4 regions of the Mesorhizobium sp. CNPSo 4671 genome follow, and region 4 is predicted to be linked to each of the others. Evidence: riboswitches for the same ligand, from Rfam matches in the RefSeq annotation. Region 4 holds a riboswitch; each other region holds the start of a gene.
What was found. Region 4 has a riboswitch for cobalamin ahead of AC04SF_RS10430 (DUF1636 family protein). Riboswitches for the same ligand answer to the same signal wherever they lie in the genome.

Region 1: another riboswitch for cobalamin. It lies ahead of bluB (5,6-dimethylbenzimidazole synthase); the one in region 4 lies ahead of AC04SF_RS10430 (DUF1636 family protein).
Region 2: another riboswitch for cobalamin. It lies ahead of metE (5-methyltetrahydropteroyltriglutamate--homocysteine S-methyltransferase); the one in region 4 lies ahead of AC04SF_RS10430 (DUF1636 family protein).
Region 3: another riboswitch for cobalamin. It lies ahead of AC04SF_RS30170 (DUF1636 family protein); the one in region 4 lies ahead of AC04SF_RS10430 (DUF1636 family protein).

What each region holds. Positions count from the first base shown of each region.
Region 1 is NZ_JBWLUW010000001.1:690,042-692,953, reverse strand. It holds gene AC04SF_RS03110 (histone deacetylase family protein) at 1-659, opposite strand, end outside; cobalamin riboswitch at 781-960, shown strand; partial or broken gene bluB (5,6-dimethylbenzimidazole synthase) at 964-1,638, shown strand; gene AC04SF_RS03100 (hypothetical protein) at 1,746-2,729, opposite strand; gene AC04SF_RS03095 (DUF4019 domain-containing protein) at 2,880-2,912, shown strand, end outside.
Region 2 is NZ_JBWLUW010000027.1:8,477-11,388, reverse strand. It holds cobalamin riboswitch at 1,057-1,255, shown strand; gene metE (5-methyltetrahydropteroyltriglutamate--homocysteine S-methyltransferase) at 1,374-2,912, shown strand, end outside.
Region 3 is NZ_JBWLUW010000014.1:12,306-15,217, forward strand. It holds gene AC04SF_RS30165 (ABC transporter substrate-binding protein) at 1-617, opposite strand, end outside; cobalamin riboswitch at 1,071-1,277, shown strand; gene AC04SF_RS30170 (DUF1636 family protein) at 1,369-1,767, shown strand; gene AC04SF_RS30175 (ABC transporter ATP-binding protein) at 1,764-2,552, shown strand; gene AC04SF_RS30180 (ABC transporter substrate-binding protein) at 2,600-2,912, shown strand, end outside.
Region 4 is NZ_JBWLUW010000003.1:466,286-469,197, reverse strand. It holds gene AC04SF_RS10435 (winged helix-turn-helix domain-containing protein) at 34-1,233, shown strand; cobalamin riboswitch at 1,263-1,467, shown strand; gene AC04SF_RS10430 (DUF1636 family protein) at 1,508-1,936, shown strand; gene cobW (cobalamin biosynthesis protein CobW) at 1,939-2,912, shown strand, end outside.

The DNA.
Region 1 (2,912 bases), on a different contig from region 4:
TCGCGAAACACCTCGCCGCCGGTCTGTGGCGCCAAGGGCGCGTTGACGATGTTGCCGGCGCCGGTCTCGTTCTTCGCGCCGGTGCCGGGATAGAGCGGCATCTGGTGCGTCGAGCAATAGAGCACCGAGGGATCGTCCCAGAAAATATCCTGCGTGCCGTTGCCGTGATGCACGTCCCAGTCGACGACAGCAACGCGCTCGGCGCCATGCTTCTTCTGCGCATAGCGCGCCGCAATCGCCGCCGTGTTGAAGAAACAGAAGCCCATCGCGGTGGTCTTCTCGGCATGATGGCCGGGCGGCCTTGCGGCGACGAAGACATTGTCGGCACGGCCGGCGAAGACGTCGTCGACAGCGGCGTTGGCGGCGCCGATCGCGGTGATCACCGCTTGCCAGCTCTTCGGGCTGGCGGTGGTGTCGGCATCGATGCGGGCAAGGCCTTCCTCGGGAATGGCGGCACGAACGCGGGCGACGAAATCGGCGGGATGGGCGTACAGGATGGTCGCTTCATCACCCTCCGGCGCCTTGACGCGATCAAGCCCTGCGAAGGCCTCGTCATCCAGCACCCGTTCTATGGCGCGTAAACGGTCCGGCCGCTCGGGATGGCCGGGCGGCGTGATGTGTTCGAGGAAGATCGGATGGGTATAGAGACGAGTGGCCATGCTCCCTATCTAGTGCCCCGGCAACGCGATGACCATGCGTTGCCGCTTGATGACTGGGGAAAATCACGCCTGCGTCCATTGGCGTCGCCGCGGGGATTGGCGCCGCCGAGGCTTCGGCGTAAGGTCGCAGCCACTGCCTGGTGCCCGCCGCAAGCGGGAGAATCGGGAACACGGTTGAACTCCGTGGCGTGCCCAACGCTGTGAGGGGGACCGCGCCGGTAAATGCCACTGTCGATGACGGGAAGGCACCGGACGCGGGTTGATCCCAAGCCAGAAGACCGGCCTGGCAGGCATCGTCATCCGCATGGTCAGGCGGCTGGCATCAATAGCAATCGCAAGGGGACAAGCGATGCCGGAACACATGACCGCTCCTATGGGCGACGGATTTGACCAGATGGCGCGTGACGCGGTCTACCGTGCCATGTTCACGCGGCGCGACGTGCGCAGCCATTTCCTGCCCGACGCGCTCGATGACGAGGTGCTGGCGCGGCTTCTGCTTGCCGCCCATCACGCGCCATCGGTCGGCTTCATGCAGCCCTGGAATTTCATCGTCATCCGCGACGCCGCGCGACGGGCTGATGTGCGTGAACTGTTCCTGGCCGCGCGCGAACTGGAACTGCCTGAAATCGAAGAGGAACGGCAGGCGCTCTACCGCAAGCTCAAGCTCGAAGGCATCTGCGAAAGCGCCCTCAACATCTGCATCACCTGCGACCGCCAGCGCTCGCAGGGTTCGCCGCTGGGCCGTTGGCACAATCCGGAAATGGATCTCTACAGCACCGTCTGCGCGGTGCAGAATTTCTGGCTGGCGGCGCGCGCCGAAGGCGTCGGCGTCGGCTGGGTCAGCATCATCGAGCCGCAAGCGTTGAAGAGCCTGCTATCCATTCCCGAGCACGTGACGCCGATCGCTTATCTCTGCGTCGGCCGGGTTTCCGAGTTCGCGCCCAAACCGGACCTCGAAACGCATGGCTGGGGCCGGCGGCTGCCGCTGCCCGAATTGATCATGAGCGAGACTTTCTGCGGGCAAGGCGAGGTACCGCTCAAGTCAGCTGTGGCGCACCTCAACGCAGTCGCCTGCGCGCCCGCCGATCAGCGTGTTGCGCCTGCCGTGCCCCAGCGCGAGCCGCCGAACGAGGCCAGCGCCTTGTCCTTCAACTCCCTGAACTTCGACGACGCCTCGGCCAGCCGGGCATCCCAGGCCGGATCGGGCACCTGGCCGGCGATGGTCTTGAAATAGACCTGCATCAGGCAAGCAATGGCAAATGGCTCGATGAAGGCCGCCTTGAAGGCCCAGGCGAAGACGATGGCGAGCACGAACGCCCAACCAGCCAGTTGTCCCGGCATGATGAACAGAATGGCGGCGGCCGGGGCCAGCATCAGCAGGAAAATGATGAAGGACACGCCCCACATGATGACCGCCAGCCAGACGGCGTTCTTGACCATGGTCTTGCCGTTCTGGGCGTAGAGCACGACGCCTTGCCGCGCCGTCTCGAAGGGCGAGGACGAATTGATGCGGATGTTGTAGCCGAGGATGATCTCGTCGACATAGGTGAGCGACAGGCGAATCACCGTGTTGATGAACGAGACGAGGCCGCTCAGCCCCGGAATGGGCAAGAAGGCGGCGATGCCGCCGAGCAGGCCGGTGATGGCGCGGATGGCGCCCTTGACCAGTTGGTCGACGACGAAAAGGATGTTGGCCTCGGCGAAACGCTCCGTCACGACCTGCCTGGCATAGGCGATCTGGTTCTGGCCGTCGGGGACATCCCGGCCGTCGATCAGATGGACCATGACGGCGATATGGCCGGCCTTGACGACATAGAGAATGTATTCCCGGATCCAGTAGACGGCGATCGAGACGACGCCGAAGCCGACCACGCCGCCCCACAAGGCGAAGGACATCGGTCCATCGGGATCGGTGGAGATATGGCCGACGCCGTAGCCAACGGAAGCGCCGGTGCCAGTCGCCACGATGTAGGCCAGCGTGATGCCGAAATAGACGATCATGCGAAAGACAATGAAAGGCCAGGTCCGCATCATGATGGACACCGACCTACCGATCTCGAAATCCCACATGTCCCGAATCTCCCCTCAGAGATGGCTGCGGAGGATGCGCTCACCCCGAAGATTGTCAATCGTGGGCGACCGGGTGGTGGGGTAGTTTAGATTATGAGCTATCGACCTTGATGGGTTGCTGCCCGTAAAAGAGGCTGCGAGGATGGCCCGATGATGCGTACAGCTATAGCTCTTATTGCGTTA
Region 2 (2,912 bases), on a different contig from region 4:
TGTCGGGTTGAGCGCCGGCAGGAAGCACAGCGCCTCGCAGCGCTCTTCGACGGCCCGATATGTCCTTCAGAGGCATCGAATGTCCTATCCATCGTCGCACTGGCTTCGGCCGCATGGGCTTCTCCACCAGGCCTCATTTGCTGCGCGCTTCACCCGGCGGACAGCAGACCGCGAAGCCGCCACGGCCGCGAAAATCTCGTGATGGCGGCTCGACTGCGCGACCGGCCCGCCATTTTGGGGCGACGTCCAGTGCAGTTGCCTGGCGTCGACCTCGCCCTTCATCTCTTGACCGCATGTTGCCTCGTCCTCTCAGCCAGCCGAGCCTCCCGACAGCCGGATAGATGATGACGATCCCCTCCTGGAGAATGTCTCGTTTGAAAAGCGTGACGGTCTGCGCCGCCTTATTTCCTCCGGCCGATCGCGTACCGTCTGCGGTTCTGCCGCGCTCGCGGCGAAACGCAGTCACTCTACCGTGCAACACACAATGGAAATACGACAGGCGCACCAGAAATGGTGGGGTCCGTGTCAAAGATTTCTAGGTAAACCCGCGAAAGCGAAACGGCATCTCTTGGTTTTGGCGTCGAGCAAGCTTTGCCTTTTGGCGCTTTTACGCTTCGAGCGGGCAGAATACCCGCAACCGATCCCGTGTGTATGAGTGCAACGTGTCAGAGCCGGATCTGCCAAATGCGGGCAAAAACGTCTGACCTGAGAAGAGACATAGGCACCTTGCCGACGCGTCATGTGTCTTGGCCTTTGGATTTCAAGAAGTCAGGGATGTGGGGCCCTCGATTCGGCGCTGAGGCCATTGATGATCGCCGGCATGTAGGCGATCGGATTGACGCCGCCGACTTGGCAGGCCGCGGTGGGCTCGAACAGCAAGCCGGCCGGAGTTCTCGATGTCTACTGGGCTTCGGGCGGTTCAATGCGTGGCCTGATTGCCGGTTGATCAGCGCGGTCGCAGTTACTCGCTCTCGGTGCAACCTATGCGCAACACCAAAATGTCACATAATGACATAAACATTTCTTTATGCGGTATTGACACACAGTTCCCTGCTGTGATTGTCTGCATGCCGTGGTTCTCCGTACGGCACTGCCGCATGGAGCTAAGAGGGAAGCCGGTGCGAGGCCGGCGCTGCCCCCGCAACTGTTAGCGGTGAGCCAACCCCACTCATGTCACTGAGGCGACAGCCTCGGGAAGACGGGGAGAAGCTATGACCCCGCGAGCCAGGAGACCTGCCACGACGAACTTTGTCCACGGGCGGGGTGTCTCGGTGGCCGCAGCAGCCCGGCGTTCGTGCCGGCCTACGAGGCGCCTTCTTGTCCCCACGCCCCAACCATCGGGGTATGGCATGACTGTCTCTCAGCAAATTCCTGTGGCAACGCTCGGTGTGCCGCGGTTCGGTCGCCGACGAGAACTGAAATTCGCGCTTGAAAGCTACTGGTCCGGAAAATCTTCCGCTACCGACCTTCTCACAACGGCGAAAGCGCTGCGTGCCGCCAACTGGGAAGAGCAGCGCGATCGCGGTGTGTCGAAAATTCCGTCGAACGACTTCTCGCTCTACGACCATGTGCTCGACACTGCAGAAATGGTCGGCGCGGTGCCGTCCCGATACGCCTGGAGTGGCGGCGAGCTCCCGCTCGACATCTACTTCGCCATGGCGCGCGGCGACCAAGACCAGACGGGGAGCTGCGGGCACTCTGATCAGGAGCGTGCGGCTGGCCCTGCCCTGACCGCGATGGAAATGACCAAATGGTTCGACACCAACTATCACTACATCGTGCCGGAACTCGACGATGATCAGACGTTTGCCCTCTCGTCGACGAAACCGGTTGATCACTTCCTCGAGGCTAAAGCCCTCGGCATTCATACACGCCCAGTCATCCTTGGACCTGTCACCTTCCTCAAATTGGCGAAGTCACCTGCCGAGGGTTTCAATCCCATCGCGCTGCTGCCGCGGCTTCTGCCCGTCTACGAGCAGCTCCTGCGGAGGTTGAAACTTTCGGGAGCCGATTGGGTGCAGATCGACGAGCCGGCGCTTGTGCTGGATCTAAACCCGAACGAACAAGCGGCCTTTGAATTTGCCTATGGGCAGCTGTCAAATGCCGCGCCCGAACTGAAGATCATGCTGGCTACCTATTTCGGTGCGCTGGGTGACAATCTCGACACGGCGATTTCGCTGCCCGCAGCCGGACTGCATCTCGATCTTTCGCGCGCTCCCGAACAGTTGGAGACGATTGGTCGGCTCGCGCCTAAGGATCTGGTGCTGTCGCTTGGCTTGATCGATGGCCGCAACGTCTGGCGCGCGAACCTGCCTGCCATTCTCGACCGCATCAAGCCGATCGTCGCCGGCTGGCCCTTGGACCGCGTCGAAATTGCGCCGTCGTGCTCGATGCTGCATGTGCCCATGGACCTTCGGATGGAGACGGCACTCGATGCCACCATCAGGTCGTGGCTCGCCTTCGCCGCGCAGAAGACCGACGAACTGGTGGTGCTGGCGAGGGCGCTGTTCGAAGGCAGGGATTCAGTGGCAGACGAGTTGACAGCTTCCGCCGAGGCTGCCGCTGCTCGCGCAGCGTCCGCAAAGGTCCATGATCCGCTTGTTGAAGGTCGGATCGCCGGCATTGACGACAGCATGAAGCAACGAAAGAACCCTTTCCTCGTGCGTTCCACGGTCCAGGCCCGCACGCTAAGCCTGCCCCCGTTCCCAACCACCACCATAGGATCATTCCCGCAGACGACTCGGGTGCGCAAGGCCCGCTCCGCCCACAGGAAGGGCGAACTCAGCTATCTCGACTACGACAGCTTCCTGCAGAACGAGACCAAGACTGCCATTCGCTGGCAGGAGGAGATCGGGCTGGACGTGCTGGTGCACGGCGAGTTCGAACGAAACGACATGGTACAGCATTTCGGC
Region 3 (2,912 bases), on a different contig from region 4:
TGTGAGGGCCACTTCTTCTGGTTGGCCAGCATGAAGGCGGCAAGGCCGGCTTCCTTGCCCTTCTGTGCATTGGCCATCAGCTCATCCCATGTGGTCGGAACCTTGAGGCCGAGCTGTTCGTAGATGTCCTTGCGGTACCAGACCACCGACGCGCTCATCTCCGTCGGCACGAAATGCTTCTTGCCATTGTAGACCGACAGCGCCACGCCGGCCGGGTTCAGCTTCTTGTCCCAGCCATACTTCTCGTAATAGGGCGTCAGATCGGCGGAGAAACCGTTGTCGACGATCTCCTTGCCGCGGCCGCCTTCCCAGGAATAGAAAAGATCAGGCGGATTGCTCGATGACAGCTCGATCGTCTGCTTGGTCTTGTAGGTCTCGCCGTCGACGCTGGCTCCGGTGACATGGACCCGGTCGCCATTCTTCTTGTTCCATTCGTCGATCAGCCAATTGGCGTAGACCTCCGAGGACGGCCATGGCGCCCGGTAGAAATACCTGATTTCGGCGGGCGCGGCCCGCGCCACCTTGACCCCTGACGCCGCCGCCACTGCGGTCGCGCCGAGTGCAGCGGAAGCCTTCATGAAAGTGCGGCGGGACAGTGCATTCTGTTTGATGTTCATCGTTTTCCTCCCGGTTCGATCTGACAATGACAGGCAGCAGCAAGCCGCCGCGAAGCGCGAGCGCGACGCGTGTCGACAGTGACTGTTGCTGACCCTCCGAAGGCGAAGTTGGTGGCGTGGTTCTTCCGTCGCCAAATTCGTCACGGAGATTGAATTAATCTAATCGAAGCGCTTGCGCAAGCGCTTCGATGGTCAATTTCGGATATTTTCGGTTGCCTCCAGCCGGGCTGGTTTGACTGAACTCCGCCTTGCGCGGTCGCAACCTTGCCGACAAGCCGACATGGCTCTCACGACAAGGGGATTGACAGCGGCAGAGGATATCATTCTAACGTTATGTTATGACATTACGAATGGAAATATCACATGTGTCTTCTCTGATGAGGCCAAGGCTGCTGGTGCCGCGATGGTGACAGGCTTGGTCGAAAAGAATCGTTGCGATGCGCCGGGGGCAAATCTACGATGCTCGGCTGATGGTCCCCGCGCCGAAAGGCAAGGGGTGAAAAGGGAACACGGTGAGACCCTCAAAGGTCGAGGCCGTGGCTGCCCCCGCAACTGTAAGCGGTGAGCAAGATCCGACACGCCACTGGCCGGCAAGGCTGGGAAGGCAGGATTGCGCAACGACCCGCGAGCCAGGAGACCTGCCATCACTGAGTTGACCGGACGGGGTGTGCCGGGAGGAAACGTGGACGTCGGTCTTGTCGGCCGGCTCGCCAACATCCTTCCGTTGCCAGTTTTGGAAAGTGACGGAAAGTTGGACGGCGCCATCGATCATCGCATCATCGTGTGCACGCTTTGCCGTGACATCCCGACCGGCATCAGGTCGGGCGAGAGCCTGTGCGCCGATTTGCGCTCCCGGCTCGCGGCCTACCATGAGTCGGCCTTGGCGGATTGCTTCACGATCGAAGGCGTCGAATGCATGGCGGGCTGCGCGCGACCGCTGACGGTGGCCTTCCAGGCACCAGGCAAGGCTTCCTATCTTTTCGGCTCCATCGACGCTGAGGCCGACGCCGGCGATCTCGTGCGATTTGCCAGGCTTTACGCGTCGCTCGCCGACGGCTGGTGCAATTCCGGACAACGTCCGCCGCGACTGGCCGGCAAGACTCTGGCCCGCATTCCCGGACCGGTCAAGATTGCGGGCGACAGCCGATGACAATGCCGCTTCTCGAAGCCCGCGACCTCTGCGCGATGGCGAATGGCCGCGATCTGGTCCATGCGGTCAGCCTGTCGGTGGCCTCTGGCGATCGTCTCGCCATCATCGGCCCCAATGGTGCCGGCAAGACCACGCTGCTGCGCATGCTCTCTGGCATGCTCAGGCCAAATGCGGGCGAGGTGAAGCTCGGTGGGCGCCGCCTGGACAGGATCTCGACCGCCGAGCGGGCCCTGCACATCGCTGTCGTCGGCCAGACCGACCAGCCCGATCCGCGCCTGGCGGTGATCGACTATGTCGAGCTTGGCCGCGTCCCGCATGCGGGCCTGAGACGCAGGAGCGAGGAACGCGATATCGTCGTCGACGCGCTGCGCCGGACCGGCCTGTTGCCGCTGCTTGCCCGCAGCATCGGCTCGCTGTCGGGCGGCGAACGCCAGCGCGCCCAGTTGGCGCGCGCCATCGCGCAGCAACCGAAAGTGCTGTTCCTGGACGAGCCGACCAACCATCTCGATCCGCGTGCCCGCGCGGAATTGCTCGAGCTCGTGGCCGGCTTCGGCATGACCGTGATCGCGGTGCTGCACGATCTGGCCCTGGTGGCGCCCTTCGCCACCAGGGTCGCGGTGATGCACGAAGCGCGGCTGCATGCGCTGGCCGCGCCGCGCGAAGCGCTGACCCAAAAACTGATCCGCGAGATCTTCGGCGTCGACGTGTTTCGCCTGCGCCATCCGACCGAGGACCGCGAACTGACGGTGTTCGATGTTCCAAACCGCGCCGCGCCGCCATCCTGATCGAACCCATCCCCCATCCCACACTGTTCAACCAAGGAGCAAAATCCGTGAAACGTCTCGCACTGTCGCTCGTCTTCTCGCTGCTGGCCTCGACAGCCTTCGCCTTCCCGGTCACCGTCGACAGTTGCGGCAAACCGCTGATCTTCGACGCGCCGCCCAAGCGCGCCGTCATCCATGATCTCAACATGGCCGAGATGGCCTTCGCACTGAAGCTGCAGCCATCGATCGTCGGCCTGACCGGCATCACCGGATGGTACAAGGTCGGCCCCGAATTCAAGGCCGAGCAGGGTGCCATCCCGGAACTGGCGCCCAAATATCCGACGCTCGAAAACCTGGTCGCGGTCGAGCCCGATTTCTTCT
Region 4 (2,912 bases):
TCTCGACCTGGACGCCCTTAGAGTGACAGCTGCATGAACGAAAAGATCTCGCTTGCCATGGCACGGCGCATCGCGCTCGCCGCTCAAGGATTTCTCGATCCGCGCCCAAATGGCACACCTGACCGCCGCCACCTCGCCCGCGTGCTCTCCCGCACCGGCCTGCTGCAGATCGATTCCGTCAGCGCGGTGGTGCGCGCTCACTATATGCCGCTCTATTCGCGCCTTGGCCCCTACCCGCTCGCCTTACTCGACAATGCCGCGGTGACCCGCAAGCGCACGGTGTTCGAATACTGGGCGCACGAGGCCTCCTTCCTGCCGGTCGAGACCTACCCGCTGATGCGCTGGCGCATGCAGCGCGCCGAGCAAGGCGACGAGATGTATCTGGGCCTGGCCAAATGGGGCCGCGAACACGCCGCCTATATAGAAGAGATCTACCGCGCGGTCGCCGAGCGCGGCCCGATCGCCGCCTCCGCGCTCGAAGGCCAGAAGGGTTCGGGCGGCTGGTGGGGCTGGAGCCATGCCAAACATGCCTTCGAATGGCTGTTCTGGGCCGGGCGCATCACCACGGCGCACCGCCGCGGCTTCGAGCGCTTCTATGATTTGCCCGAGCGCGTCCTGCCGCAGGCGATCCTCGATCTGCCGGTGCCTGCCCCGGAGGACGCGCATCGCGAATTGCTAAGCATCTCCGCCCGCGCCCATGGCATCGCGACATCAGGCGATTTGCGCGACTACTTTCGACTGTCGCCGGCCGACATGAAGGGCCGGTTGGAGGAACTGGTCGAGTTGGGCGAGCTCGTGCCGGTGCGCGTCGAAGGCTGGGACAAGCCGGCCTACCTTCATAAGGACGCCCGCTTGCCCCGAAAAATCGAGGCGCGCGCCTTGCTCGCACCGTTCGACCCGGTTGTCTTCGAGCGCTCGCGCTCGGAGCGGCTGTTCGATTTCCACTACCGCATCGAGATCTACACGCCGGCCGAAAAGCGCCAATACGGCTACTACGTCCTGCCCTTCCTGTTCGGCGACCGGATCGTCGCGCGCGTCGACCTCAAGGCAGACCGGCCAGCCAGCGTCCTGCGCATCCATGCCGCCTACCCTGAGCCCAACGCACCGCCTGAAACCGCTGCGCAGCTCTTTGAGGAACTGAAGCAGATGCAGGGCTGGCTCGGCCTTGAACGCATGGAGGTGACACCGGCCGGCGATCTGGGCCCGGCGTTGGCCGACATCGCCGTGTCGTAAGCCCGCGTTGACACCGCTGCCTGCAAAAGCCTAAATCCGGTCCAGACGGTCCTTTGCCCGCAACGGCAGGGGCTAAGAGGGAATGCGGTGCGGGATGAAAATCTCAAATCCGCGGCTGTCCCCGCAACTGTAAGCGAAGAGCCAAGGCCGAAAGCCACTGGGAGTTTCCCGGGAAGGCGGCACCCAAGGCGATGACCCGCGAGCCAGGAGACCTGCCGTCTGCGACAGAAGAATCCGATCGCCCGGCGGGTTTCCGGGCAAGGAGCCCGGCTTTTTGGACCAGAACAGCAGTTTTTCGGCTGGCACAGCGGATATCTCGTCCGCCGACAGCGAAGCCTTGGCCGGCATCACGGTCATCGTTTGCGCCTCCTGTCGCGACGAAACCGGCTCCGACGCCCATCCCCGCGCCGGCGAACTGTTGGCCGAGGACACGCGCCATGCAGCGTCTGACGACCATATCCGAGTGCGCACGGTCGAGTGCCTTGGCAACTGCAAGCGCCGGCTGAGCGCGGCGATCCTGCGCGACGGCTGCTGGAGCTATGTGTTCGGCGACCTGACTGCGGCCAGCGGCGCCGACCTCGTCACTGGCGCAAAGCTCTTCGCCACGTCAACGGACGGCCTCATCCCCTGGCGCGGCCGGCCCGATTCCCTCAAGCGCGGCCTCGTGGCCCGCATTCCACCCCTCGACATGCTGAAGGACTAACCATGACCGCTTCCGTCTCCCGCGTTCCCTGCACCGTCGTCACCGGCTTTCTCGGCGCCGGCAAGACGACGCTGGTCCGCCATCTCCTGGAAAACGCCGGCGGCAAGCGTATCGCGATCATCGTCAACGAGTTTGGCGACATCGGCATCGACGGCGAGATCCTCAAGGGTTGCGGCATCGACACCTGCCCCGAGGAAAACATCGTCGAACTGGCCAATGGCTGCATCTGCTGCACCGTCGCCGACGATTTCGTGCCGGCGCTCGACCAGATCCTGTCGCTCAACCCCAAGGTCGACCATATCCTGATCGAAACCTCGGGCCTCGCTCTGCCCAAACCGCTGGTTCAGGCCTTCCAGTGGCCGACGGTGAAGAGCCGCGTGACCGTCGACGGCGTCATCGCCGTGGTCGATGGCCCGGCACTGGCCGAAGGTCGTGTCGCCAACGATATGGACGCGCTGCAGGCGCAGAGGACTGCTGACGACAGCCTCGACCATGACGACCCGGTCGAAGAAGTATTCGAGGACCAGATCGCCTGCGCCGATTTGATCATCCTGTCGAAAAGCGACCTGATGGACGCCGCTGGTTCGGCCCGAGCCAACGCCATCATCAATGAACATTCCGCCCGCGCAGTAAAAATCGTGCCGACGTCGCATGGCAAGGTCGATCCCTCGGTGCTGCTCGGACTTGGTCTCGCGGTCGAGGACGACATCGAGAACCGCAAATCGCATCATGACGGCGCTTTCGACCATGAGCATGACGACTTCGACACCTTCATCGTCGACATTGCCTCGATCGCCAATCCGGACGAACTGGCCAAGCGCGTCGCCACCGCCGCCGAACAGGAAAACGTGCTGCGCGTGAAAGGCTTCGTCGAGGTCGGCGGCAAGCCGATGCGGCTCCTGCTGCAGGCCGTCGGCCCGCGCGTCAATCATTACTATGACCGCGCCTGGACCGCCGAGGACGACCGCCGCTCGCG